DNA from 3 places in the Marinomonas sp. G8-14 genome. Region 3 is predicted to be linked to each of the others. Evidence: predicted binding sites of a transcription regulator. Region 3 holds the regulator's gene; each other region holds the start of a gene.

Region 1 (7,792 bases), 1.3 Mb from region 3:
TAACCACTCGATTAATATGAGCGAGATCGTGAGCGACATCGGTATGCTTTTGAGTATCTAAAAAGGCATAGAATTGCACTTCATATTTGGTTAACCACTCAGACACGATTCAGGCTTCCCTACTACAAAAATGATAAAACATTATAAAAGGTTTCGAATATAAACACTAAAAAGCACCAATAAAAAAGGCTTTGATCCGAAAATCAAAGCCTTCATTGTCATTAATCGCAGAACAATATTAAAAGGTGTAACCCACACTGCCCATAAAGGTGACTGGATCAATATCAGCATCAATGGTTCCAACGCTTGTGTGCACGTCAGTGTTAATATCCATGTACCAAAGCGATGCATTCGCAAACCAGTTTTCAGCAAAATTCACATCAACACCGACTTGAGCTGCCAAACCAAAAGAGTTATCAAGATTCACATCCGTACCAGCTAACGCCCCTTTGCCTTTTTCATCAAAGAAAACGGTATAATTCACGCCAGCGCCAACATAAGGACGAATTTGACTGTTCGCTTGAGCAAAATAATATTGCGCCATGAGAGAAGGCGGTAAATGAGAGACTTCGGCCACTTCTCCCAAACCTTTTGTCGATACTTTGTGAGTAAAAGGTGTAGCAGCTAATAGCTCAACACCAAATTGCTCCGTCAACATATAGGTCAAAGTCACTCCAACCTGAGTATCGTTATCAATCTTTAATTCACCTTTATTCAATACATTATCACTACTTTCATTCGGCATAACCACAGCAAGACCGCCACGAACAAAAATATCACCAGCATCATGGGCTAAAGCAACAGAGGAACAAAACGCAGAAACAAGGGCAATGGGAAGTATAGCTTTCATAATCGATTCCTTATTAGTCAAACAACATGTCTGTGACTAAAAGGTAACAGGATAAATATTTAAATTATTAACCTAGATCAAGGTTTTACTCCCTGGTCAGCCGCGATAAACACAGCATATCGATTAGATCAAGAAAAGATGAACTACCCCAATCAAATCACTTTCCACCCAACTGTGCATACAAAAAGACAAAATCAAAAAATAGATCACAAAAATAACACTAGTAAACCCATTGAAATATAAAAGTAAACTAATTTACCGTAGCTCAATTTATCGGTAAACTTTGCGAAATATTTTCTTATGGAAGAAATCTGCATGCCAATACTTATAGCCGTTACCTTACTTTGGGCTTTTTCATTTAGTTTAATTGGGGTTTATCTTGCTGGCCAAGTCGACGCTTGGTTCTCTGTTCTGATGCGAGTATCCCTTGCAACATTGGTCTTTTTACCTTTTTTAAAACTGCGTCAAATAGAAGCAAAAATCGCCCTAAAACTGATGATATGTGGCGCACTACAGCTTGGTATTATGTACGGCTTTTACTATCAATCTTTCTTGTATCTCTCCGTTCCAGAAGTGCTATTGTTCACTGTAATGACCCCCTTGTATGTCACACTTATCAACGACATGCTGGATAAACGCCTCAACATCGGCTTTGCCATCAGCGCATCATTGGCCATTCTTGGCGCTGTCGCGATCCGTTACCAAGGTGTGGACGAAGGCTTCATCAAAGGCTTAATTATAGTGCAGTGTGCCAACATGTGTTTTGCCGCAGGCCAAGTAGGCTATAAACGAATAATCGCAAAAGAGCGCCCAGACCTGCCACAACGCACGGTATTTGGTTGGTTTTTTATTGGTGCCTTGGCGGTGGTCATTCCATGTTATATCGCTATGGGCAACACAGAACAACTGCCTACAACGACGCTACAATGGAGTATTCTGATTTACCTTGGGATTGTGGCTTCTGGTTTAGGCTATTTTGCTTGGAACAAAGGGGCGACGATGGTGAACATAGGCACGTTGGCTGTGGCAAATAACTTGCTCATCCCAGCAGGCATAATTGTCAATGTGGTCTTCTGGAATCGCGATGCCGATATTTTTCGATTAGCCATCGGCGGCGGAATTATCTTGATGGCGCTTTGGGTCAATGACAAATTCAACCAAAAATTTACTAACGCAAAAACAGTAACAGCCAAATAACAATCCAATAAAAATGCCCAATAAACATTGGGCATTTTTATCCGCAAAGGAACTAGTTAACCATGTATTACTCTATCAACCATTTTTGAAAGGCTTTTTGGTCTTCTTGATTGGCTTTTTTAAACCAAAATTGTGACATGTCGAATTGAATACTGGATGCAGCAGGATTATATGCATCATCAGCAATCCAAATACGAATATCCTTACGAGTTGCATCATTGGATTGATTGTACCAGAATTTCATCATATCAAACGCAACATCTTGAGACATGGTAGTTGGAGCAGAGACAGGGCCAGTAGAGGATATGTCATGTGAAGCATTCTTCGCTGTTAAACGCTCAATCTCTTCCACATAATCACGTGTATTTTGAAAACCGGATTTCGTTGCTAAAATTTGGTGTTGATAATCAACTTCCTTGCCGCTTAGTTCATCATGAATGGTAAACTGTGGACTCTTGGCATTCGCCTCAGCTTGCTTTCGGGTCGATATATATGGCGCTTTTAACGTAAGATACGTATCTTTTTCAAACTGTAAGTCCAGTACAATTGGCTCAGACTGAAAGACTTGAGTATCACCACCACTGCGTAATAATTTATTAAAACGTACCACAATCTGGTGCTGACCTGCATCAAGGTCTACTTTAAAGTCACTGCCGAATCGGCCTGCACTTTCAAGGTCAACATACATGATCTCAAACGACCGAGGAACCTCAAATGTTGCCGCCATTAAAGGCGATGTCATTGATCCAAACAATACGGTAACAAACACCAAGATACGATTTTTTAAGAACATAGAACACCCCTTACAACACATAACAAAAAAGAAAAGAATTTAGCATATAGTTCCGTGTTCTTTGTTTAGTAAAATAGACATATAAGAAACTTGCTAGATTTTGTCTTTTTTCATACCCTAAAAAACTAACTGATCAGGAAGTTAGATAGGCTACGAGTTGTAAAATATAGTATTGAAGACTTACTAGCGGCTAAAAACAGGATAACACTCATAAAATTATGCCAAACAGTGCACAGACTCAGCTCAACCATACGCTGACCTTACGGATCATAGAGCTGTCAATATTAACCTTGGCATCCTCACTGGTTATCAGGCCACTCTTTGTTGACTTATCAGACATTTTTCTATGGTCAGCTGTGGTAAACCTCATCCTTACCTCTGTTTTTTATTTTGTCGTCAGAGCACATATTGTCCCGAAATGGGAGATAACCCTTTCACTTATTGTCGCTCTAATCATTATCATGCCAACTCTCGCCATTTCCGGCGGAGTAAATAGTCAAGTCGCCTATTTTTTACCACTTTATCCTATTTTAGCAGCGTTAATAGGTGGTGCCAGAGAGTCTATTGCGATCACGATCATTCTTGTAATTTGTACGCTATCAGCAACTGTATTTGGGCATCTTCTGACCGATCTGACAGAAGAGGTGTATTCAGCGGAAAAATCCTTTGATCGTGGTTTTTGGTTAACAGCAGCGATTATTTTTAGTGCATTTTTTGGTCATTTCTTCTTACGTAAATACGCAGAACTGACAACAAAATTGAATGAGGAAAATACTCAAGATCCTTTAACGGGTCTTTTAAATAGACGAGGGCTAAACATCTATTTCAGTATAGAACTTAAAAAATCACTATTCACGTCGTCACCGTTAAGCCTAATTTTGATCGATGTTGATTATTTCAAAAAAGTGAATGATATGTTCGGACATGATATTGGTGATATCTGTCTGATTGAGGTAGGTCAGTTACTCAAAAGAAATCTTAGAAACCAAGACATTATTGCTCGATTTGGTGGAGAAGAGTTCATCATCATCCTACCCAACACCAGTAAGGATGGCGCAGCACTGATTGCCGAAAATCTAAGAAACCTAGTATCAAAAGAAACCTTTAGTGATTTCAATCTGCCACTTACCATTACCTTAGGTGTGACTGAATATGAAAAACACAACGATAATGCATTAAATATGACAAAGCGAGCGGACAAAGCCTTATACAGAGGCAAAGAAAATGGACGAAACAGAGTCGAGCTATCAAAATAGTCCACATCCGCCAGTCTCAATCAAATTCATTATAAACATCCGGATTCCATTTCTGCATAAAGGTTTCAGGATAATTCAACGGTGTATACCCAAATTGCCCATACAAACCATGAGCATCACGTGTCGCCAATAGAATTCTGCGTAAACCTTGTAACGATGGGTAATCATGAATTTCCTGCATTAGCCACTTTGACAATCCTTTTCCACGATGTTCTTCATCAATAAATACATCGGCTAAGTAAGCAAACGTGGCTTGATCAGTAATCATTCTAGCAAAACCTATTTGCTTCCCTTCCTGAGAAAAAACGCCAAAACATAATGAGTTATCAAGCGCTCTTTTCAATGTTGTTTGAGGAATATTTTTAGCCCAATAGGTATTTGATATGTAATGATGAATAACATCAAAGTCCATCTCTTTATAATCCCAGCTAATGCGATAACCAGAAACCATTTTAGTCCTCCAATAACTCTTCAGTGTATTTACTCTCTATTACGCCATCGACTATATTTAGAATGTACCCCTCGAGTAAAAGCCGAAGAGTATACTTCTAAAATGTCCACGCCATATAAAATAGCCACCACAATAAAAGACAGTTTTATCGCCACATAAGAGTCAATAATAGCAATACACACACCTATTGCGGCTAGAGCCCCAGATGGTCGCTGCAGAAGTGACGCCAATCACAGAACCGTCTTTTGACAACATAACACCTGCCCCGAGAAAACCAATACCGGTAATCACCTGCCCTATAATTCGTGATGGATCCGTTATATCAACTGCAACCAACATAGAAGACGTAATAAACACATAGGTTCCGAGCACAATCAGTGCCGAAGTCCTTATACCTACAGGCTTTCCCCTAAGCTGCCGCTCTAAACCTACAATCGCACCGCAAAAAATGGCAGTTACAATCGCACTCCAGCGGTAAGGAGCAATGGAAAATAACAACTCTAAATTCATACAAGCTTTCTTAGGGCAGATGCCATGAGTGGAAGAATAAAACCTTATCAATAGGTTACTAAGTTTTTGCTATTAGTACAGTTTTTAATCAGAGATACGCACAGAAAAATAAAACACATATTAAAATAAAGACGTCTTCCATGACGTCATATGAATATTTTAGGCTAACAAGGCACAAGTACCCAAGCTATAATCGTATTCTCATAACCATCTTGACGTTTGTATTCTCGGTATCCGTTCGACATCGCAGCACCAATAAGATACACATTGCCATCGAATCTAATAGCAGTTGCTGTACTGCCATCTTGAAAGAGTTCAGTCAGGCTAATCTCAGGAAAAAAGACACTGCCAACAGCATGATCATCTGACGAACTTGCAATGACAAAGCCTTTATCTGTGGTGAACAAGGCTTTCGTACCTGCTTTTACAACACCGTTCTCTCTAGGCAAAATATCATTAAGAATGGCACGAAACTCTACCGTAGAATCGAATACGATACCGATACCACCAACCACCACATTGTTTTTTTCAGGGCTACGAATAGCGGCATTATAAATGTAAGTATGTGCACCACCATAACAATCAAAAGGCATGAATGGCGATACGCAGTAAGAGTAAATATCTTGCGAATGAAACACGCCCATTCCTGCAGAATTTGCCTCTATAGTCTGTCCAACTTGATGTTGATAAGTGTCATCTGAAAAAGCAAGATAACGCCCATTTTGATCATAAACGTATAAGTTATGATAAACAGTATACAAAGAGTGTATTTTCTCTAATGTCTGACGAATACGATTTTTATCAATCTCTGGTGTTGACAATGCCGTTTGTAACGACGTGCTCAACCCCCACCAGCGACAGTCATTTGCACGTTCATAAAGGTTACGATCCATAATATCTACTGCCAAGTTAGCTTGCAGAGCTATTGCGTTCAATTGACCTGAAATAATAGTAGAAAACAATGATTCAATAGAGTTCGCAAACACATTGTCTATGTCTCGACCAATCTTTTTGATGGCTTCTAATACCGGCACAAACTCTACTGCATCTTTGCGAGCCGCTGTGATAATGCCATTCAGAACAATCAACTCTAAATCATCATTAATAGAAATAGATTGGCGACGGATATCAAATAAATCTGCTGAAATAAGCCCAGCAAGATCAGCAACTAATGTTTGATGATCCTGTGTATCACTTACGCCCCTATCCATGTTTTCTAATACTAATAAAGACCCCATATGCCAATTTTCAGGTCCAGTATAACCTTGATAAGGTTGGCCTTTGGTCGTCACTTGCACACAGTCTTTATGATGAAACAGCACTACTTTTGGCACAGCGCTTATAGACAAATGCATCGGAAAATCCTGCTGGTAACGTTGTGGAGCAAACAGCACATCACCCGCACCATTTAAGAGCAGAAAGTGATTATCCTCCTGTTCAAATAAAAGATGATTGGTAATTTCTTCTAGCTCATTTTGAAAGCGAAAACACAAAACAATAACACCAACAACGCGTCCCTCATCTATTACCGCATTAGCATACAAAAGGTTTGATAGAGAACCCGCCATTAAAGACGTTTGCCCGAAATACTCCACATAGCGATCTGGATATGTAATCGCCTGCTGAATGAACGCATCCTGCACCTTGCCTCGTCGTGAAGGCTGGCTAAGCTGAAACACCACCTCCCCATCAAGCGTAATGAGAAACGCATCTTGATAAACTGAATAAATATCAACATAGGCTTGAAATCTCTGTCTTAAAAAAACGCCATCCTCTTCTTTTTTATCACTATTTTTTAAAAACTTGACAACATTATGGTCTGTAGCTAAAAAGCCAATATCAGCCGTTCGCTCAAAAAGGTTACGAATTAACACATCAATCGCCATCTGGCAGCGAGACAGATCTTGCATAATTACTTTTCGAGCATGCTCGTTTGTCAAACTTTCGATCAATCGCTTTTGCAAGATTTGGAACTGCCCAAGGGTATTATCCATATCCTCTAAAATTGTCGAGGCAACTTCAAAACTATTAATCTTGCCTATTAAGGCAATTTTTTCCCACCAAGTACCCAGTGATTTTAATGTTTGATCGTACTTATCCACCCCTTTGATAAAATGCTTAATGATTGATTGGTTTTTAACAAGGAACATGTCCACTAAAAATATCCTTGAAAGCATTGAAGATCGCCGTAAACAGCAATTAGCTTGCCAACACCAATACCACTGAAAAAAAGCAAAATAATAGTGAATGACACATAATAAGAGCCAATGAGTTAGGGAATAACTCTGCTTATTTAGGATATAAAAAAGGAATGCCCTTAGACATTCCTCTTTCGTCGTTTTGATAGATCGATCAATTCCCCATCAAATCTGCTTTAATAATGTAGAGACGATTCGAGTCAATTGTGCTTTGATCAAGGTGCTTTTGCTCCAACTTACCGTTAGTTGACCAAGTAGCAAAATCGTCATCGTTTAGTACCCCAAGATGATTGTTATCAATCACCCATAAACCTTCCATCTTATCGTGTGGATAAGCCACTTCCTTCACCATATCAACCACCAAGGTTTTGCTGACAGGTTTGATCCCTTTTGCCGCTAATGCATCCCAACCGTTTTTCTGTACATATTGCTCAAGGGTCAGCCCATCAATCATCAACCCATGACTTTCATCTTGCTTAATAGAAGAAGATAGAGACACTGTCGAAAGCGGTGTTCCCGTACTTAAATCAACACGAT
Region 2 (7,792 bases), 1.6 Mb from region 3:
TGCCGTCTGATAAGCAATAACGCCACCCTGAGAAAAGCCCGCTAATACAATACGATTTGGGGCGATACCTTGATTAATTTGATCCTGTATCAATTGCTCAATCTGACAACTGGATTCTGCAATATTAGCCAAATCCACTTTTCGCTCTAACGTCATTTCGTAAATGTCATACCAAGCTCGCATCATCATACCTCCGTTGACCGTTACAGGACGGCGCGGCGCATGAGGAAACACAAAACGGACCTTTAGCGTAGGCAACAAAGACAAGGCGGGAACCAAAGACTCAAAATCATGACCATCCGACCCAAGACCATGCAACCAAATAATGGCTGCATCAGGTTGATCGCTCGTTTCAACAAGAACAGATGGCAATAATTCAGTCATTTTTAACACTCCAAAAAAATAGGCTATAGCAGTTTGCCATAGCCTATCATATTTGCCATTTATCGCTCGACTGTCATCTGAACTTAATCATGACCGCCAAACCTAATGCTCTATAGGAAATCGCATTTCCACAACACCTTGCTCTCTATTTAATCGGAACAACACATCAGCTCGCTCAGGCATGACCGCTAACATATGTCGAGTCAGCCTTTCGTAATACTGCATAAACTCCTTCAACTCATCCGATGACATCACTTTTAAATCAATGGTATCCAATAAGACACCGTGTATATCATGAAGATGGCTTTCTAGAACTCGCTCTTGTTTGTTTCGCCAGCCATAAACCACATCATAACTAGGCGCTTGCATCCAAACCATGAGATCTATTTTCGCAAACAACTTTTTATAATCGTCTTTTAAAAGCTGATTAACCTTATTGCGCCACAAGCAATCTGCATCCATATCCGCTTCAAGTCCATTGATTGGGTGCTGTATATTGCCTCGCATGGGCGGCGCACCAACACACCACCCCTCAAACAACACAACATCAACAGGACCTTGAACTTCCTGCCATAAATGTACAGGCTTTCGGTCATCGACAGATTTATCAAAGCAAGGAAACTTCATCACTTCGCCATCTTTCAGGTTTTTCAACCTTTCAAAAAGCACTAGTGCCAAGCTCACATCGTGCGTTCCAGGTACACCTCGAACAGAAAACATCGGAGTCGTTTGACTGGCAAATTTAAGTCGTTCATGACGAGTGCTGTATAAGTCATCCAAACTGAGCACTATACAATTTAACTCAAAGCCTTTATTCATTATTCGACTTATCACATTGCAAAAAGTCGTTTTTCCACAGCCTTGAGCACCGCCAAGCCCCACAACCAATGGTCCATGCCCAACACGAGCCTTCTCACTTAGCCAGCTCGCAAAAGGCAAATACAGACGATCTAATTGATCGACCAACGATGGATCAGCATACAAACGCCCCAAAGTTTGTTCTACCTCAAATCGTAGCCGCTGAGATAAAGGCCCCGGCATATTCAAGTTTACTTCGTTAAACTTACGCTCTTGTTTAAACATAACGCCCCCTCCAAACTGTTCTTAACTTAAGTATAGTAAAGCAGTAAACAGTTGATCATAATTTACACAATCAATCAGAAGAAAGGCAAAATCAGTTGCTGAGGCTTTGGGGGAGATAAACGATACCCCACACCAATCAAGCGTACAGGGCGACGAAATCGAGCATAAGCCTGCTCTAAAAGAGTCAAAAAGATAGTATTGGATAATTTATTTTTAATAGGCAGTTCTATTGTAGTTTGCTTAAAGTTATCAAATTTTATCTTCAAATAATATTTACTTAACTGAGTTTCAAAATGTCGTCCTGCCATACGCCTTTCTAACTCCATCAAAAGCTTAGGGATAACAGCTTGGCATGCGGCTAAATCAAGCAGATCGGCCGAAAATGTATGCTCTACAGAGATACTCTTCCTTTCTCTTGATGTCATAACAGGTCGATTATCAATCCCTAAGGCGAATTGAGACAGTCGAAATGCCATGCTGCCAAAATGCTTTTGCAATACAACAAAATCCAGTTTCTGTAGATCAGCGCATGTAAACACATCTAATGACGCCAACTTATCTTGAGCAACACGGCCTATTCCAGAAATAAACTTAACCGGAATAGAGGAAACAAATTCGAACTGCTTTTCTGGCGTTACAATGGTTAAGCCGTCTGGCTTATCCCAATCACTGGCTACCTTTGCAATGAACTTATTTGTTGCCACCCCAGCAGACACAGTAATGCCTATCTCTTTTAATACTCTGCTGCGTATTTTCTCCGCTATTCGTGTTGCACTTCCTTGAAAGCATTCGGAATCGGTCACATCAAGATAGGCCTCATCTAACGACAACGGCTCAATAATAGAAGTAAACTCTCGAAAAATAGCCTGCATTTGAGAAGATGCTTCGCGATATTTATTCATATCACCAGGGAGAACCAGTAACGAAGGACACAATCGCGTAGCCACCGACGTTGGCATAGCAGAACGCACCCCATAACCACGGGCAATGTAATTCGCCGTTGACAATACACCGCGACCACTAGCCGCACCTCCTATCGCAATAGGAATATCACGCAACTTTGGGTTGTCCCGCATCTCTATTGCGGCGTAAAAACAATCGGCATCAATATGAATAATCTTGCGATTCGATGACATAACACTAATTTTTACTGTACAAAAAAACAGTATATTCTATCTTGGCTCATCATTCATCCATCAAATAAACATGTAAAGATTCTTCTCGAAAAAACATCCTCAACGTAAAATCCTTGATATGATCGAATCTGACACAAGAAAAAAACAAATTCGCCATTTAAAATCAATAAAAAACACTTTTTAGGCAAGCAAACATGGACGCTAGAGCGTAAAATGGTTTACATTTTGTTGATCAAACTAACAATATTGAAAAGCTGAAAAACCCTCTAGCACACTATTACTTGTGATAAGGCATTACCCAATAAGAGCTAGGCAATGAACTCTCAGCTTTTCAACAAAAGATAAAAGCCTCGTAAGGCTTACACTTAAAGGCAAAGGGCACACCATGATACGACCATTTAACATTATTTTAATCGCCATAGGTGCAGTAACGCTTGCGGGTTGTCAAAGTCTTAACCAACAGAGCGCCACAGGACAGCCTTGTACCACCGTTGCACCTTGTAATGGAAACGTTGTTGGAAGCCCATCTACCCCATACACGCAAAACAGCGCGCTTAACACCAACAATACGGTCGTCATTGTGAAACAAGAACCTATTATTGTGACCGCTACGGGTTATGCCGCCACGATGACAAGTAAGCGTCTAACACAATCCCAAGCTCGTATCATGACGATGCGTAGCTCAATGTTGGATGCCTACCGAAACCTATCGGAACGGGTTTATGGACTAAAAATCGATGGTTCAAGCTCTCTAAGCAATATGGTCATGCAAAATGACGAGCTAAGAACCTATGTGGATGCTTATTTAGTGGGGGCAAAGGTCGTTTCACAAAGAGAGCACGAAGACGGCACATTTGAAACCGTGGTAGAAATGGCACTGCAAGAAAACTTTCGTCAATGTGTAACCTCTAACAATGTGCAAGCAGACCCCAATTGCAAAGTCCAACCAGGCTATCGCGCCATTAATGTTCAAAACGCCACCCCAACAACTAATTTTTACAGCATTGAATAACCGATGGTTACTTTAAAACGCGCATTCATTACTGCCCTATTCCTCACCTTGCCAATTGCCACTTTTGCCAACAGCATTGATGCTGTTGGTGAAGCCATTATCTATAATAATGATATCGCCGATGCTCGTTACAGAGCCACTCAACAAGCCATCAAACAAGCCGTTTTGGAATCTGGTTCGAGAGTGAACGTTAAAGACGAGGCTCAATAATGGTGAAGTAGAATCAAACTTAGAAATACGTAGTTCTGGTTATGTTCAAAAAGCGCGTATCCTCTCAGAAGAACAAAACGGTGACTTTCTTAGAGTAATTGCCCGTGTTGACGTGACCGCCGACTCCCAATGCAGTACAGGACCAACGCGGTATTACAAAAAAACCGTGGGAGTCACTGGATTTGAGTTGCAAGTTCCACAACAAGCGGCATTGGGTGAGCTTAGCAACATCTCAAGAGAGCTGCCCAAAAACTTAGCCGATGAAATAAACAGACAAGGCTACTTAAAAGCCCTCACGGCTACTAACATTGCTATTTACCCCGATGTTATTAACGCCCCCTCTTCAACTAACGCTGATGGATCACTAACTAATCTCACCAGAATCAGTGAGCAGCTTGGTGTTCAATACATCATTAGTGGTGTCATTAGAGACATTAGCGAAGTTTACCTTAGACACCCTAATGACAAAAATGCAAAAGACGATTCTGAAGAAATCGATAAAGAAAGAAACTTCGTGGTCGATATATACATTTATGATGGTTTTAGTGGCGCGCTTTTGTTTGAACACAGATACAATGAAATCGGCAACTGGGACATATCTGACCACGCAAGAATTGGCTTTGGTAGTGCAAAATTTTGGTCAGTACATTATGGCAAAGTAGTCCAACAAGCGCTAAAAGAAAGCGCATTAGATGCAAGTGAACAGCTTAGATGCCAGCCTTTTATTGCTAATATTTTCCGCACAGAAGGCAACAGAATACACATATCTGCAGGGTCAATAGCGGGTATAAAACAAGGAGATAAATTCAATATTTATCGACGATACGAGGTATTTAATCAGTTACAGTCTACCCAAACACAGCTGAATAATGCCAATATCAGTGTTACAATCAAACAAGTCCAACCTAACTTCTCTGTTGGGGAGGCTCGTTGTTGACTCTCACATACTTAACGTGCAACAACGAGATGTCGTGATTGCTTGGTAATTTTCACAACTATACGCCTTTACACAAAATGGCGGTTTTTTTATTTTTAGGACAGATACAATGAACAACGAACTACTACACCATCTAGAACAACGCATCAACGAAGCCGTTGAAGAAATTGGTTCATTACGCAAACGTATTTCAGAATTAGAAATGCAGAACTATGAACTTAGCGAAGAAAAAAGTGAGATTCAAAACTCTCTAAACCAAACAAAAGAACAGCAATCGAACTGGGAGTCTTCTCTTTCTCAAATGCTGAATCGCCTCAACCAAATGGATAACAAACAATGAGACCACTTTTACTTGCAGCTTTAGTTCTTGTCAGTGCAAACGCATCAGCAGAAGGTCAAATTGCGAGTTTAATAAATTTTGAATCTGCCGCCGCGCGCCCAACCACACCGGATGGAGAAACAAACGTTACCTCCATCATTGGGGCCAATATGGAATACACTCTGCCAGAGAATATTTCTTTTTATGGCGGACTGTCCTTTGTCATTGGGGAAAAATTCGAAAACGCTCTCACAATAGGCTCTCGATACTACAGCGCAACACCAGCATTACAGATCTTACCTGGTATTCCTATGTGGTCGTTTATCGGTGGCGGTGTCTCATTCTTAGATGAAACGGTCTATTATCCAGAAGCAGGCTTTCGTATCGGCATATCAGATGTATCTCGACTAGACGTATTTGTAAAAGTACTTAACAGTAGCAGCGATACTTATGACAAGCACGTGATGATCGGTGCAGGCTTAACCTTTTAATTAAGTAAAAATAAGACCCAAAACAAAGATGAAGCTAACACCCATTTTCGTCGCAAGCTTTGTGATCGCAACAACTTACACTTGGTGGCAAAATGACAAAACTATTACCGTTACGCTACCAAGTGACGATCAGCGAAAAGAGATGATTGGCACAAGCAATACCCCCAGTATTCCGCTGACTCCAATACAAAACTGAGCCTTGTGTCTTTATGGAACAACTTATTGCCAAACTCGAAGCGAAAATTAACTGGCTGACAAAACAGCTAGAAAATGCAAACGAGGAAATAAAAAAACTAAAGGAAAAGAACGACCTTCCCATTGAGTACAGCGCCTCAATGGATTTATTGCAACATATGGCCGATCGCTCACCCGAAGATCAACTACAGCTCTATATAGAAGACTCTCTTGATCTCTTGGGTGCCCTATCGACCCCTGAGCAAGTAATAAAAACAAAGCCAGTTGAACAGCAACTTAACTTTGATTTATTGCACGAGCATGCTGACAACAGCAGCATCACAACCACGACAATAGAACAGATTGATTACATGACCACACAACAAACTGAGCTTAACGGCTTGCAAGACGACGACAAACTAGTCGATAGCGACACTAGCGTACAACAAGCAAGTGACAGCACTACAGAGACAGCAACTTTGACGTCTGAACAAAAAAAACGTCAAAAAAATCAAAAGAATAATCGCCGTCTAATAAAAATGCTTGAAGACCGTTATCCTAAAGCGTTCGACTGGAATCAACCTAAGCCACTAAAAGTTGGTATAGACAAAGACATGACATTGGACGACGACTTCAATGCCAGCAAACAAAAACGTGCTCTAGCCGCTTATACACGCTCTGATCGCTATAAGAAGTGTCTCCTATCAGGACAGCCTCGTGTTGATCTTGAAGGCATCGCTGTAAATGATGAAGCCGCTCTTCCTGAGTCCATGATACCCAAGAAAGAGAAAAAACCATTCAACCGCCCTAAAACAACCGATCGACCTAAAGTGGACCGCCCTGCCCACAATAAAAAACCTCAAAGCACCCCATCCCCAAAAGGCAAGCCGTCACAAAAATCACAGCCAATAAAAAGCCGTGAAGATGAAGCCTATGATAATTTATCGCCAGAAGAGCGCATGAAAGCAAAACTGGAAAAATTATTAAAAAAATAGAAAAAAGTGTTTACAGATAGAAGCGCGGCATATATTATTTGCCGCGCTGCTGTGGAGGGGTTCCCGAGTGGCCAAAGGGAGCAGATTGTAAATCTGCCACGAAAGTTTCGGTGGTTCGAATCCACCTCCCTCCACCATTAATTCTTTTCTTTATAGATCAATCTTTTATCTATAAAATCATACTGCAATAAAAATCCTCAAGACATCAAATTTTAAACACATCCAGACAGAACATAAACACCACATCAAAAATCAACACGCAAGCAAAAGACGACAAACAACTCCCACAAAACAAGACACCAACATACCATCTAAGCAAAACCACGCCTATAGCCCCCCCAAGAAGAATCCCGCCAAAGACAACAAGTTAATGATCCAACAAAGCCAACCACAATAGCGATCAAACGCTGCAGCAAACCACCTGAGCACGCTAGAAGCTACTAACAGCAGACTTACCTACTCTACAATCAGGGCAACACAAGAAGCCAGAGACGAGCTAGCACCCAACTCAAAACCACAAATACAAAGTTTGATATTTTAACGAGACACGACAAAAGCCGTAACAAAGAACAGCAAGGCAAGTTTCAAAATACAGAGAAAACGAGAAATGTAAAAGATGAAGAGAATAGACAAAATAGAATGGTGGGTCGTACTGGATTCGAACCAGTGACCAATTGATTAAAAGTCAACTGCTCTACCAACTGAGCTAACGACCCGCTCTATGAAGAATTCTTTATTAATTGATGGTCGGAGTAGAGGGATTCGAACCCCCGACATCCTGCTCCCAAAGCAGGCGCGCTACCAGACTGCGCTATACTCCGATGGCTCCTCGAACTGGACTCGAACCAGTGACCCAATGATTAACAGTCATTTGCTCTACCAACTGAGCTATCGAGGAATTAATCAGGCTAGTACAGAATAAAAGCTTTAAGAGATAGTTGGTGGGTCGTACTGGATTCGAACCAGTGACCAATTGATTAAAAGTCAACTGCTCTACCAACTGAGCTAACGACCCAACTATCAAGTAATGGGGTGGACGATGGGGCTCGAA
Region 3 (7,792 bases):
TACACGTTTAGGTTATGGCGTTAAAAAGACCATGATGCTTGCTCAGCGTCTGTATGAAGGTGGTTATATTACGTATATGCGTACTGACTCGACGAATTTGAGTGTCGATGCAGTCGAGGCATTAAGAGGTTATATACTGTCTAATTTTGGTGAAGCGTATTTGCCTGAAGAGCCGATTCGTTATAGCAGTAAAGAAGGCGCGCAAGAGGCCCATGAAGCCATTCGTCCTTCTGACGTCACCGTTCGTGTTGATGATTTACAAGGCATGGAGAAGGACGCTCATCGTTTGTACGACCTGATCCGTAGTCAGTTTATGGCGTGTCAAATGACGCCTGCAGAATATACGTCAACAACGATTACGGTTACTTCTGGGGATTATGAATTTAAAGCCAAAGGGCGAATCTTACGTTTTGACGGTTATACGCGTGCAATGCATACCGTGGCTAAAAAAGGGGAAGACAATATTCTTCCGGATGTTGGTCAGGGAGAATACCTGGATCTTAAAGAGCTTTTGCCTGAGCAGCATTTTACTAAACCAGTTGCTCGCTTTAGCGAAGCCAGTTTGGTGAAAGAGCTTGAGAAACGTGGTATTGGTCGACCTTCAACATATGCTTCTATCATTTCTACCATTCAAGATCGTGGTTATGTTCGGGTTGAAAATCGCCGTTTTTATGCCGAAAAAATGGGAGATATTGTCACTGAGCGTTTGGTGGATAGCTTCAGTTCCTTGATGAATTTTAGTTTTACGGCACAAATGGAAGAGCAATTAGACGATATTGCTGAAGGTCATAAAGATTGGATTAAAACACTGAATGCGTTTTATAAAGATTTTAGTACGGTACTGGCTAAAGCGGAGTCGCCTGATGGTGGTATGATGCTCAATGAGCCGACGCCGACGGATATTGCGTGTCCAACATGCTCTCGTCCGATGCAGATTCGTACAGCCAGTACAGGAGTGTTCTTGTCATGTTCAGGCTACGCTTTGCCGCCAAAAGAGCGCTGTAAAGCAACCATTAACCTTATTCGTGGTGATGAGGTTATTGCTGTTGATGATGAAGAAGGTGAATCTAAAGCGCTTATTAATAAACATCGCTGTCAGATCTGTGGCTCGGCCATGGATAGCTATTTGATGGATGAAAACCGTAAGTTGCATGTTTGTGGTAACAATCCGTCCTGTTCTGGTTACGAGGTAGAGAAGGGCTCCTTTAAAATTAAGGGATACGATGGTCCTACCCTTGAGTGCGACAAGTGTGGCTCTGAAATGCAACTTAAGACAGGTCGTTTTGGTAAGTATTTCGGTTGTACTAATGAGAGCTGTAAAAACACTCGTAAGCTTCTTAAAAATGGCGAAGCTGCGCCACCTAAGATGGATCCTGTGCCTATGCCAGATTTGGCTTGCCAGAAGGTTGAGGATCATTATGTGTTACGTGATGGGGCGACGGGCTTATTTTTAGCTGCAAGCCAATTCCCGCGTAAACGTGAGACACGTGCGCCTTTAGTGGAAGAATTGCTGCCTTACATGGATCAGATTGATCCTAAATATCACTTTTTTGCGGATGCACCAAAGAAAGACCCTGAAGGTCGTCCTGCTATTATTCGTTACAGTCGTAAGACAAAAGAGCAATACGTCATGACGGAAGAGGAAGGTAAGCCAACTGGTTGGAAGGCATTTTATGTTGGCTCTAAATGGGTGATTGAAGAAGGTAAGAAAAAATGAGCGGTGTTACCTTGGCAAGTTTGACAAACCAAAAGCTGGATACGGCAAGACGCTTTATTCAGCAAAGTCAAATCAGTGAAGAAGCATGGCTTAATGTCGGCCTGGAAAGTTCAGCGATTTTTCAGTTAAGAAGCGCGCTGAATGGTTTGTTAAAAGAAGTGTCGACGACGTATTCATTATCTGGTTCTTTAGATGTGCCTAGCATGCTACGCGAAGCTGAAAAAAACAGATAATGGTTCCGGTGCTGACTGAGCTGGCGGATTTGTTTTCACGCCCCGAGTCTTGGTGTTCTCAGCTGAATCAAGCTTATTTGGTGCAATTTGAATGTCGTGGCTCTTTGTCTTCTCCGGTTCAAAGCGATAATTTGATTGGTCGCGGTAGTGATAACGGAGCATCTGTGAGTTTTTATTTAACCAAATTGGTTGAGTTGGTTTTGCGTTTTAGAGAAGAGTCATCAGAGTATTGAATATGAAAGAGTCCTACCTAGAAATTGTTGAGCTGGAGAATGGTGATATCGTGCTTCGTCCAGCCAGCGAGGATGGTGAGGAAACCGTTCCTTTGGCAATATTGCAGATCCTGGATGATACTCGATCTTATCTAAAGAATCGTTATTTTGAGTTGGCAAAATGCATGTTTCACGCGGGCATTGATTTTGTTTATTCTGAAGACGCCTTCTTTGATGAAGATTCAGATTATCTTGATGATGAGGAATTTCGACCAAAAATTCTGCATTAGTTTGTGAGCGAGTATAAGCACAAATAAAAAAGCGATGCTTAAGCTTCGCTTTTTTATTTGTGCATTGAAGAGCGTTTAAATACCTTGTCGAATCACGCCAACGGATAAGCCTTCTATCGCAAAGTCTTCGCTTTCAAGGTCAACGATGATGTCAGTAAACTCTTCGTTTTCAGGAATTAGTCGAACAATTTTGCCATTTTGTTCAAAGCGTTTAACGGTGACTTCATCGCCAATGCGTGCAACCACTATTTGTCCATTACGGACTGTGGTTGTTTTATGTACGGCGAGTAGATCACCTTCCATGATGCCGATATTTTTCATGCTGGTTCCTGATACAGACAAGAAATAATCTGCTTGTGGAGAAAACATGCTGGCAGGTATGTTCACGTGTGAGGCGATGTTCTCTTGGGCTAAAATAGGATAGCCAGCAGCAACTTTGCCAATGACAGGTAGGCCAAGGTCTTCTGTTAGATCGTCATTAGAAGCTCGCTCAACTAAGCGTATCCCTCTTGAGGCGCCAGACAGCATTTCAATTGCGCCTTTTTTGCATAAGGCTTTGAGATGCTCTTCAGCCGCATTAGGGGATTTAAACCCTAATCGGTGCGCTATTTCTGCTCTCGTTGGCGGAAACCCTGTTTCACCAATAAATTCGCGAATGGTTTCTAGTACGTCAGATTGTCTTTTGGTTAGTTTAATCATAAGTTGTCTGGTTGTTTATACAGTAACTGTTATTATATACAGCATTCTTAACGATACTCAATGATATAAATGCTTTCAGATGAACTAAAAACACAAATTCAACTTGCATACCGAGCTTCTTTGGATGCCAAGTCCCATAAACCAAGGTCTGGACAGCGTCAAATGATTGCTGCGATCGCGCGAACCTTGGGTAACATTAATCGCGGCTCAGAGGGTGAGCGATTAGGAGAAAAGCATGTTGCTGTGATTGAAGCAGGAACGGGGACGGGGAAAACCTTGTCGTATTGCCTGGCTGCTATTCCAATTGCCAAAGCGCGAGGGTTAAAATTAATTATTTCCACTGCCACTGTCGCGCTGCAAGAGCAAATCTTACACAAAGAGTTGCCAGATCTGTTAGAGCACACCCAGCTTAGCTTTAAATACACGCTTGCCAAAGGGCGTGGACGTTACCTGTGTTTGAATAATCTGGAAGGTTTTCTCAATTCTGAAGAGCAAGCAATGGACGATATGTTCGCAGGTCTTTTTGAACAACATCTTCATTCAGATGATATTAATACCGTGCTTTATCAAGAAATGGACGCTGCTTTGCAAAAAGGTGAGTGGGACGGCGATAAAGACAACTGGGCAGGTATCGTTCGTGATCAAGATTGGCGACGCTTAACGACCGATCATCAACAATGTACAAATCGTAATTGTGCGAATTACTCCGCCTGCCCATTTTTTAAGGCGCGTGCCGAGATCGAAGTGGCGGATGTTATTGTAGCCAATCATGACCTTGTGCTCGCTGATTTGTCATTGGGGGGCGGCGCTATTTTGACGCCACCAAAAGATACAATATATGTATTTGATGAAGGGCATCACCTGCCGGATAAAGCGATCGGGCATTTCCGCCATGAAGTGCGTTTGCAACAAAGTATTACTTGGTTGCGCCAGTTAGAAAAAAACTTAGTGAATTTAAAACAAGAGTTAACGGATGACGTGAGCGTCACCGGCCAGCTTTTATTAAAGATACCTCAGCAAATACAGAGTATTGTGAACTTTATTCAATATGCGCAGCAAGGTTTAGCGCCTTATATTCAAGGCTTGGGGTTGGATCAAGATAATAATCAGCATCGCTTCGAGTTTGGTCAAATTCCAGACGAATTGCGGCAATTGGCTTATAGCTTGCAAACGTCTTATCAAAAGTTATTTAACAATATTGAAAGTATTCAGGACGAATGCAAGAAGACAAAACAAAATGAAGGGATGGGTGTGACGCCTGAAACCGCCGAAACGTGGCAGCCTATTTTGGGTGTTATTCTTGGTCGCTTAGAGCAATGTGTTGGTTTGTGGCGATTATACTCTGCTGTTGATGATCAGAACTTTCCCCCAAATGCTCGTTGGTTGGTGTTATCCGGCCAGGGGATGGAGCAAGATATTGAATTGGGCGGTTCGCCTATTCTTGCCGCGAATACATTAAGACAACAATTATGGGATAAGTGTTTTGGTGCGGTGGTGACCTCTGCAACGCTGACCGCTCTTAACCAGTTCCATCGTTTTAATATGCGCTCTGGAGTGCCCTATGAAAGTGAATATTTACGGGTATTGAGTCCGTTTGACTTTCAAAAAAATGGTTTGCTGATTGTGCCCAATATGGTGAATGAGCCTCAATAGAGTAGAGCAGCATACCGCTGAGATCATTACCTACTTGAACGAGCATGTTGATGTTGAGAAAGGCAGTTTGGCGTTGTTTTCGTCTCGTCGGCAAATGGAAGAAGTGGCGCAGTCTTTGTCTTCTAAGCTGCAAGAAATCTTGTTGATGCAAGGAGAGCAATCCAAGCGCGTCATTTTGGATTCTCATAAAGCGCGTATTGATGAGGGTAAAGGCAGCTTGTTGCTCGGATTGGCAAGCTTTGCAGAGGGTGTAGACTTGCCAGGAAAGTACTTAACCTGCGTATATATTGCGAAGATTCCTTTTGCTGTGCCGGACGACCCCGTTGAAGCCACTCTGGCTGAATGGATACAAAAGCGTGGTGGCAACCCGTTTATGGAGATCACCATTCCCGACGCTTCATTGCGTTTAGTTCAAGCCACAGGCAGGCTGCTGAGAAGTGAACAAGACGCTGGTGAAATACATATTTTAGATAAGCGATTGCGCACCAAGCGTTATGGGTCGCAATTAATTAACAGCTTGCCACCTTATAAGTATCAATAGACTGACAAAGCGTAAGCAAGGGGTGATAAAGCTTTACCAATTAGGTACACTCTTTGCAAAGATCATTAACCTCAAAACATAGAAGCGTAAAGATTCCAATATGGAAAACCAAATTCAAGAAGCACCATCAGAAATTAGCACAAAACCAAAACGCACCCGTCGCCCAAACAAGCGACCAAGAAATAATGATGAGGCTCAAAATGGAGTTCAATCCAATACCCAAGTTGGTCATGAAGCCGTGACGACGGGTAGTGGAAAAAATGCTATTTGGTCCATAGAGGATTTTCCGGTTGCTAAGGTAGATGGAAAGTTGCGCTTTCATGATTTAAATCTACCTGATCGTGTGATTAAGTCTATCGCGGAAATGGGTTTTGAGTATTGCAGTGAAATTCAAGCTGAAACTCTGCCTATGACCTTACTGGGTTATGACATTATCGGACAGGCCCAAACTGGAACGGGTAAAACGGCTGCATTTTTGATAGCGATGATCAGTGATTTTCTGGATTATCCCCTTGAAGAGAAGCGTCCTAATAACGTTGCTCGCGGTTTGATTATTGCGCCTACTCGTGAGCTGGCCATTCAAATTGCGGATGAAGCGGTAAAGCTGACATCAAACTGCCATTTGAATGTGGTGACTTTGGTCGGCGGATTGAGTTACGAAAAGCAAAAGATCGCCTTGGAAACCGAAAATGTTGATATTTTGGTGGCGACACCAGGGCGTTTGTTGGACTTCGCGCGCAGCCGTAAGGTGCAATTGGGTAAAGTGGAATGTTTGGTGTTGGATGAAGCCGACCGTATGCTGTCGATGGGCTTTATTCCTGATGTAAAAAGTATTATTCGTATGACGCCGCATAAAGAATTAAGGCAAACCATGCTATTTAGTGCGACTTTCCCGAAAGACATTCAGGCGCTTGCGCAGCAATGGACGTATTTTCCAAAAGAAGTCTCTGTGGTGCCAAAAGAAGCCACCAATCAGAACATTGATCAGGTGATTTATACGGTTGAAGCGGATCAAAAATGGCCCGTTTTAAAACAGCTGATTAATGAAAATGGCGGTCAGCGTACGATTATTTTTGCTAATCGTCGTGATGAAACGCGTGATTTATACGAGCGTCTACGTAAAGCAAACATCAACTGTGCGATCTTATCTGGCGAAGTGGCTCAAGATAAGCGAGTTAAGACATTAAACAACTTCAAAGAGGGTATCATTCAGGTGCTGGTGGCAACGGATGTTGCAGGTCGTGGTATTCATGTTGATAACGTAGAACTCGTTGTTAACTATTCATTACCGGAAGACCCTGAAGATTATGTGCATCGCATCGGCCGTACTGGCCGCGGTGGTGAAACGGGCAAATCGGTCAGTTTTGCGAGCGAGGACGATGCGTTCATGATCCCTGAAATTGAAAGGGTTGTGGGCGAGAGCATTCGCTGTGAGTACATGGTTGATACCTCGCTATAAAGATCGCTTAATTTTTAAGTGAGATAAAATGAATTTAGAGCACCATTTTGCCAGTCTGGGGGAGGCGTTTTCTTCGAAAACCCTTGTCCAGCCACTTCTTGAGCAGCGATTGGTAGAGTTTAATCAATCGCTCGCTTCTTTTCTGTCCATTGATATTAAATCCACTGAAACCAAACGCATTTTGAGTGGCGAAGACGCATTGCCGCTCAGTCTAAGCATGGTGTACGCCGGTCACCAGTTTGGTGGCTTTTCGCCTCAACTAGGAGATGGTCGAGGCGTTTTGTTAGGTGAGGTTCGTGGTCAAGATGGCCTTTTGTATGATTTGCACATGAAAGGGGCTGGGCCGACACCTTATTCTCGTCGAGGCGATGGTCGTGCTGTGTTGCGTTCTTGTATTCGTGAATACTTAGCCAGTGAGGCCATGACGGCGCTCTCTATCCCTTCGTCTCGCGCTTTAGCGCTTTACGACAGCAGAGAAGCTGTGTATCGAGAAACGCCAGAGGCGGGGGCGATGTTATTAAGAGTTGCGCAAGGTCATATCCGCTTCGGTCATTTTGAATACTTTTTTTATCAAGGTAAGCAGGCGGAGCTGGATCAGCTTATTGAATATTGTCTTACACACTATTACCCCGAGTGTTTGGCCGCTGAGTCTCCCCTAGAAAGTATGTTGATTGAAGTGGTTAAGCGTACCGCTAGAATAATGGCGAAGTGGCAATCTGTTGGTTTTCAACATGGCGTGATGAACACCGATAATTTCTCGTTCACCGGAGAGACGATTGACTACGGTCCTTATGGTTTTATGGAGGATTATGAACCCGATTGGGTTTGCAATCATTCTGACCACGAGGGGCGTTATGCCTTTTCTCGGCAGCCTGGTGTGGGTTTATGGAATCTTAACTGTTTGATGCGTTGCTTTTCAAAACACCTTGAGCGCGATCAGCTTATTGCCATTTTGCAATGTTATGAGCCAGAGTTGCAGTCTCATTAC

What was found. Region 3 encodes LexA, which represses DNA repair genes until DNA is damaged. Its sites were predicted from a motif close to TACTGTNTANNTANACAGTA; they were not measured.
Region 1: the regulator LexA is predicted to act here: its motif matches at 1,021-1,040, upstream of AC0L6V_RS22940 (carboxylate/amino acid/amine transporter).
Region 2: the regulator LexA is predicted to act here: its motif matches at 2,616-2,635, upstream of dinB (DNA polymerase IV).

What each region holds. Positions count from the first base shown of each region.
Region 1 is NZ_CM147891.1:4,480,467-4,488,258, reverse strand. It holds gene AC0L6V_RS22950 (HD domain-containing protein) at 1-106, opposite strand, end outside; gene AC0L6V_RS22945 (OmpW family outer membrane protein) at 239-850, opposite strand; gene AC0L6V_RS22940 (carboxylate/amino acid/amine transporter) at 1,166-2,047, shown strand; gene AC0L6V_RS22935 (YccT family protein) at 2,115-2,840, opposite strand; gene AC0L6V_RS22930 (GGDEF domain-containing protein) at 3,197-4,096, shown strand; gene AC0L6V_RS22925 (GNAT family N-acetyltransferase) at 4,113-4,547, opposite strand; gene AC0L6V_RS22920 (MgtC/SapB family protein) at 4,710-5,057, opposite strand; gene AC0L6V_RS22915 (cache domain-containing protein) at 5,222-7,213, opposite strand; gene AC0L6V_RS22910 (esterase-like activity of phytase family protein) at 7,410-7,792, opposite strand, start outside.
Region 2 is NZ_CM147891.1:2,748,607-2,756,398, forward strand. It holds gene AC0L6V_RS14095 (alpha/beta hydrolase) at 1-384, opposite strand, end outside; gene AC0L6V_RS14100 (hypothetical protein) at 487-1,467, opposite strand; gene dinB (DNA polymerase IV) at 1,542-2,603, opposite strand; gene AC0L6V_RS14110 (LPP20 family lipoprotein) at 2,989-3,615, shown strand; gene AC0L6V_RS14115 (flagellar assembly protein T N-terminal domain-containing protein) at 3,619-3,825, shown strand; gene AC0L6V_RS14120 (flagella assembly protein FlgT middle domain-containing protein) at 3,938-4,762, shown strand; gene AC0L6V_RS14125 (cell division protein ZapB) at 4,872-5,102, shown strand; gene AC0L6V_RS14130 (hypothetical protein) at 5,099-5,572, shown strand; gene AC0L6V_RS14135 (hypothetical protein) at 5,601-5,768, shown strand; gene AC0L6V_RS14140 (ProQ/FinO family protein) at 5,782-6,741, shown strand; tRNA gene AC0L6V_RS14145 (tRNA-Tyr) at 6,795-6,878, shown strand; tRNA gene AC0L6V_RS14150 (tRNA-Lys) at 7,382-7,457, opposite strand; tRNA gene AC0L6V_RS14155 (tRNA-Pro) at 7,486-7,562, opposite strand; tRNA gene AC0L6V_RS14160 (tRNA-Asn) at 7,564-7,639, opposite strand; tRNA gene AC0L6V_RS14165 (tRNA-Lys) at 7,681-7,756, opposite strand; tRNA gene AC0L6V_RS14170 (tRNA-His) at 7,770-7,792, opposite strand, start outside.
Region 3 is NZ_CM147891.1:1,190,292-1,198,083, reverse strand. It holds gene topA (type I DNA topoisomerase) at 1-1,717, shown strand, start outside; gene AC0L6V_RS06090 (hypothetical protein) at 1,714-1,950, shown strand; gene AC0L6V_RS06085 (hypothetical protein) at 1,950-2,183, shown strand; gene AC0L6V_RS06080 (hypothetical protein) at 2,186-2,452, shown strand; gene lexA (transcriptional repressor LexA) at 2,528-3,151, opposite strand; gene AC0L6V_RS06070 (DEAD/DEAH box helicase) at 3,221-4,804, shown strand; gene AC0L6V_RS06065 (helicase C-terminal domain-containing protein) at 4,791-5,345, shown strand; gene AC0L6V_RS06060 (DEAD/DEAH box helicase) at 5,446-6,804, shown strand; gene AC0L6V_RS06055 (protein adenylyltransferase SelO) at 6,833-7,792, shown strand, end outside.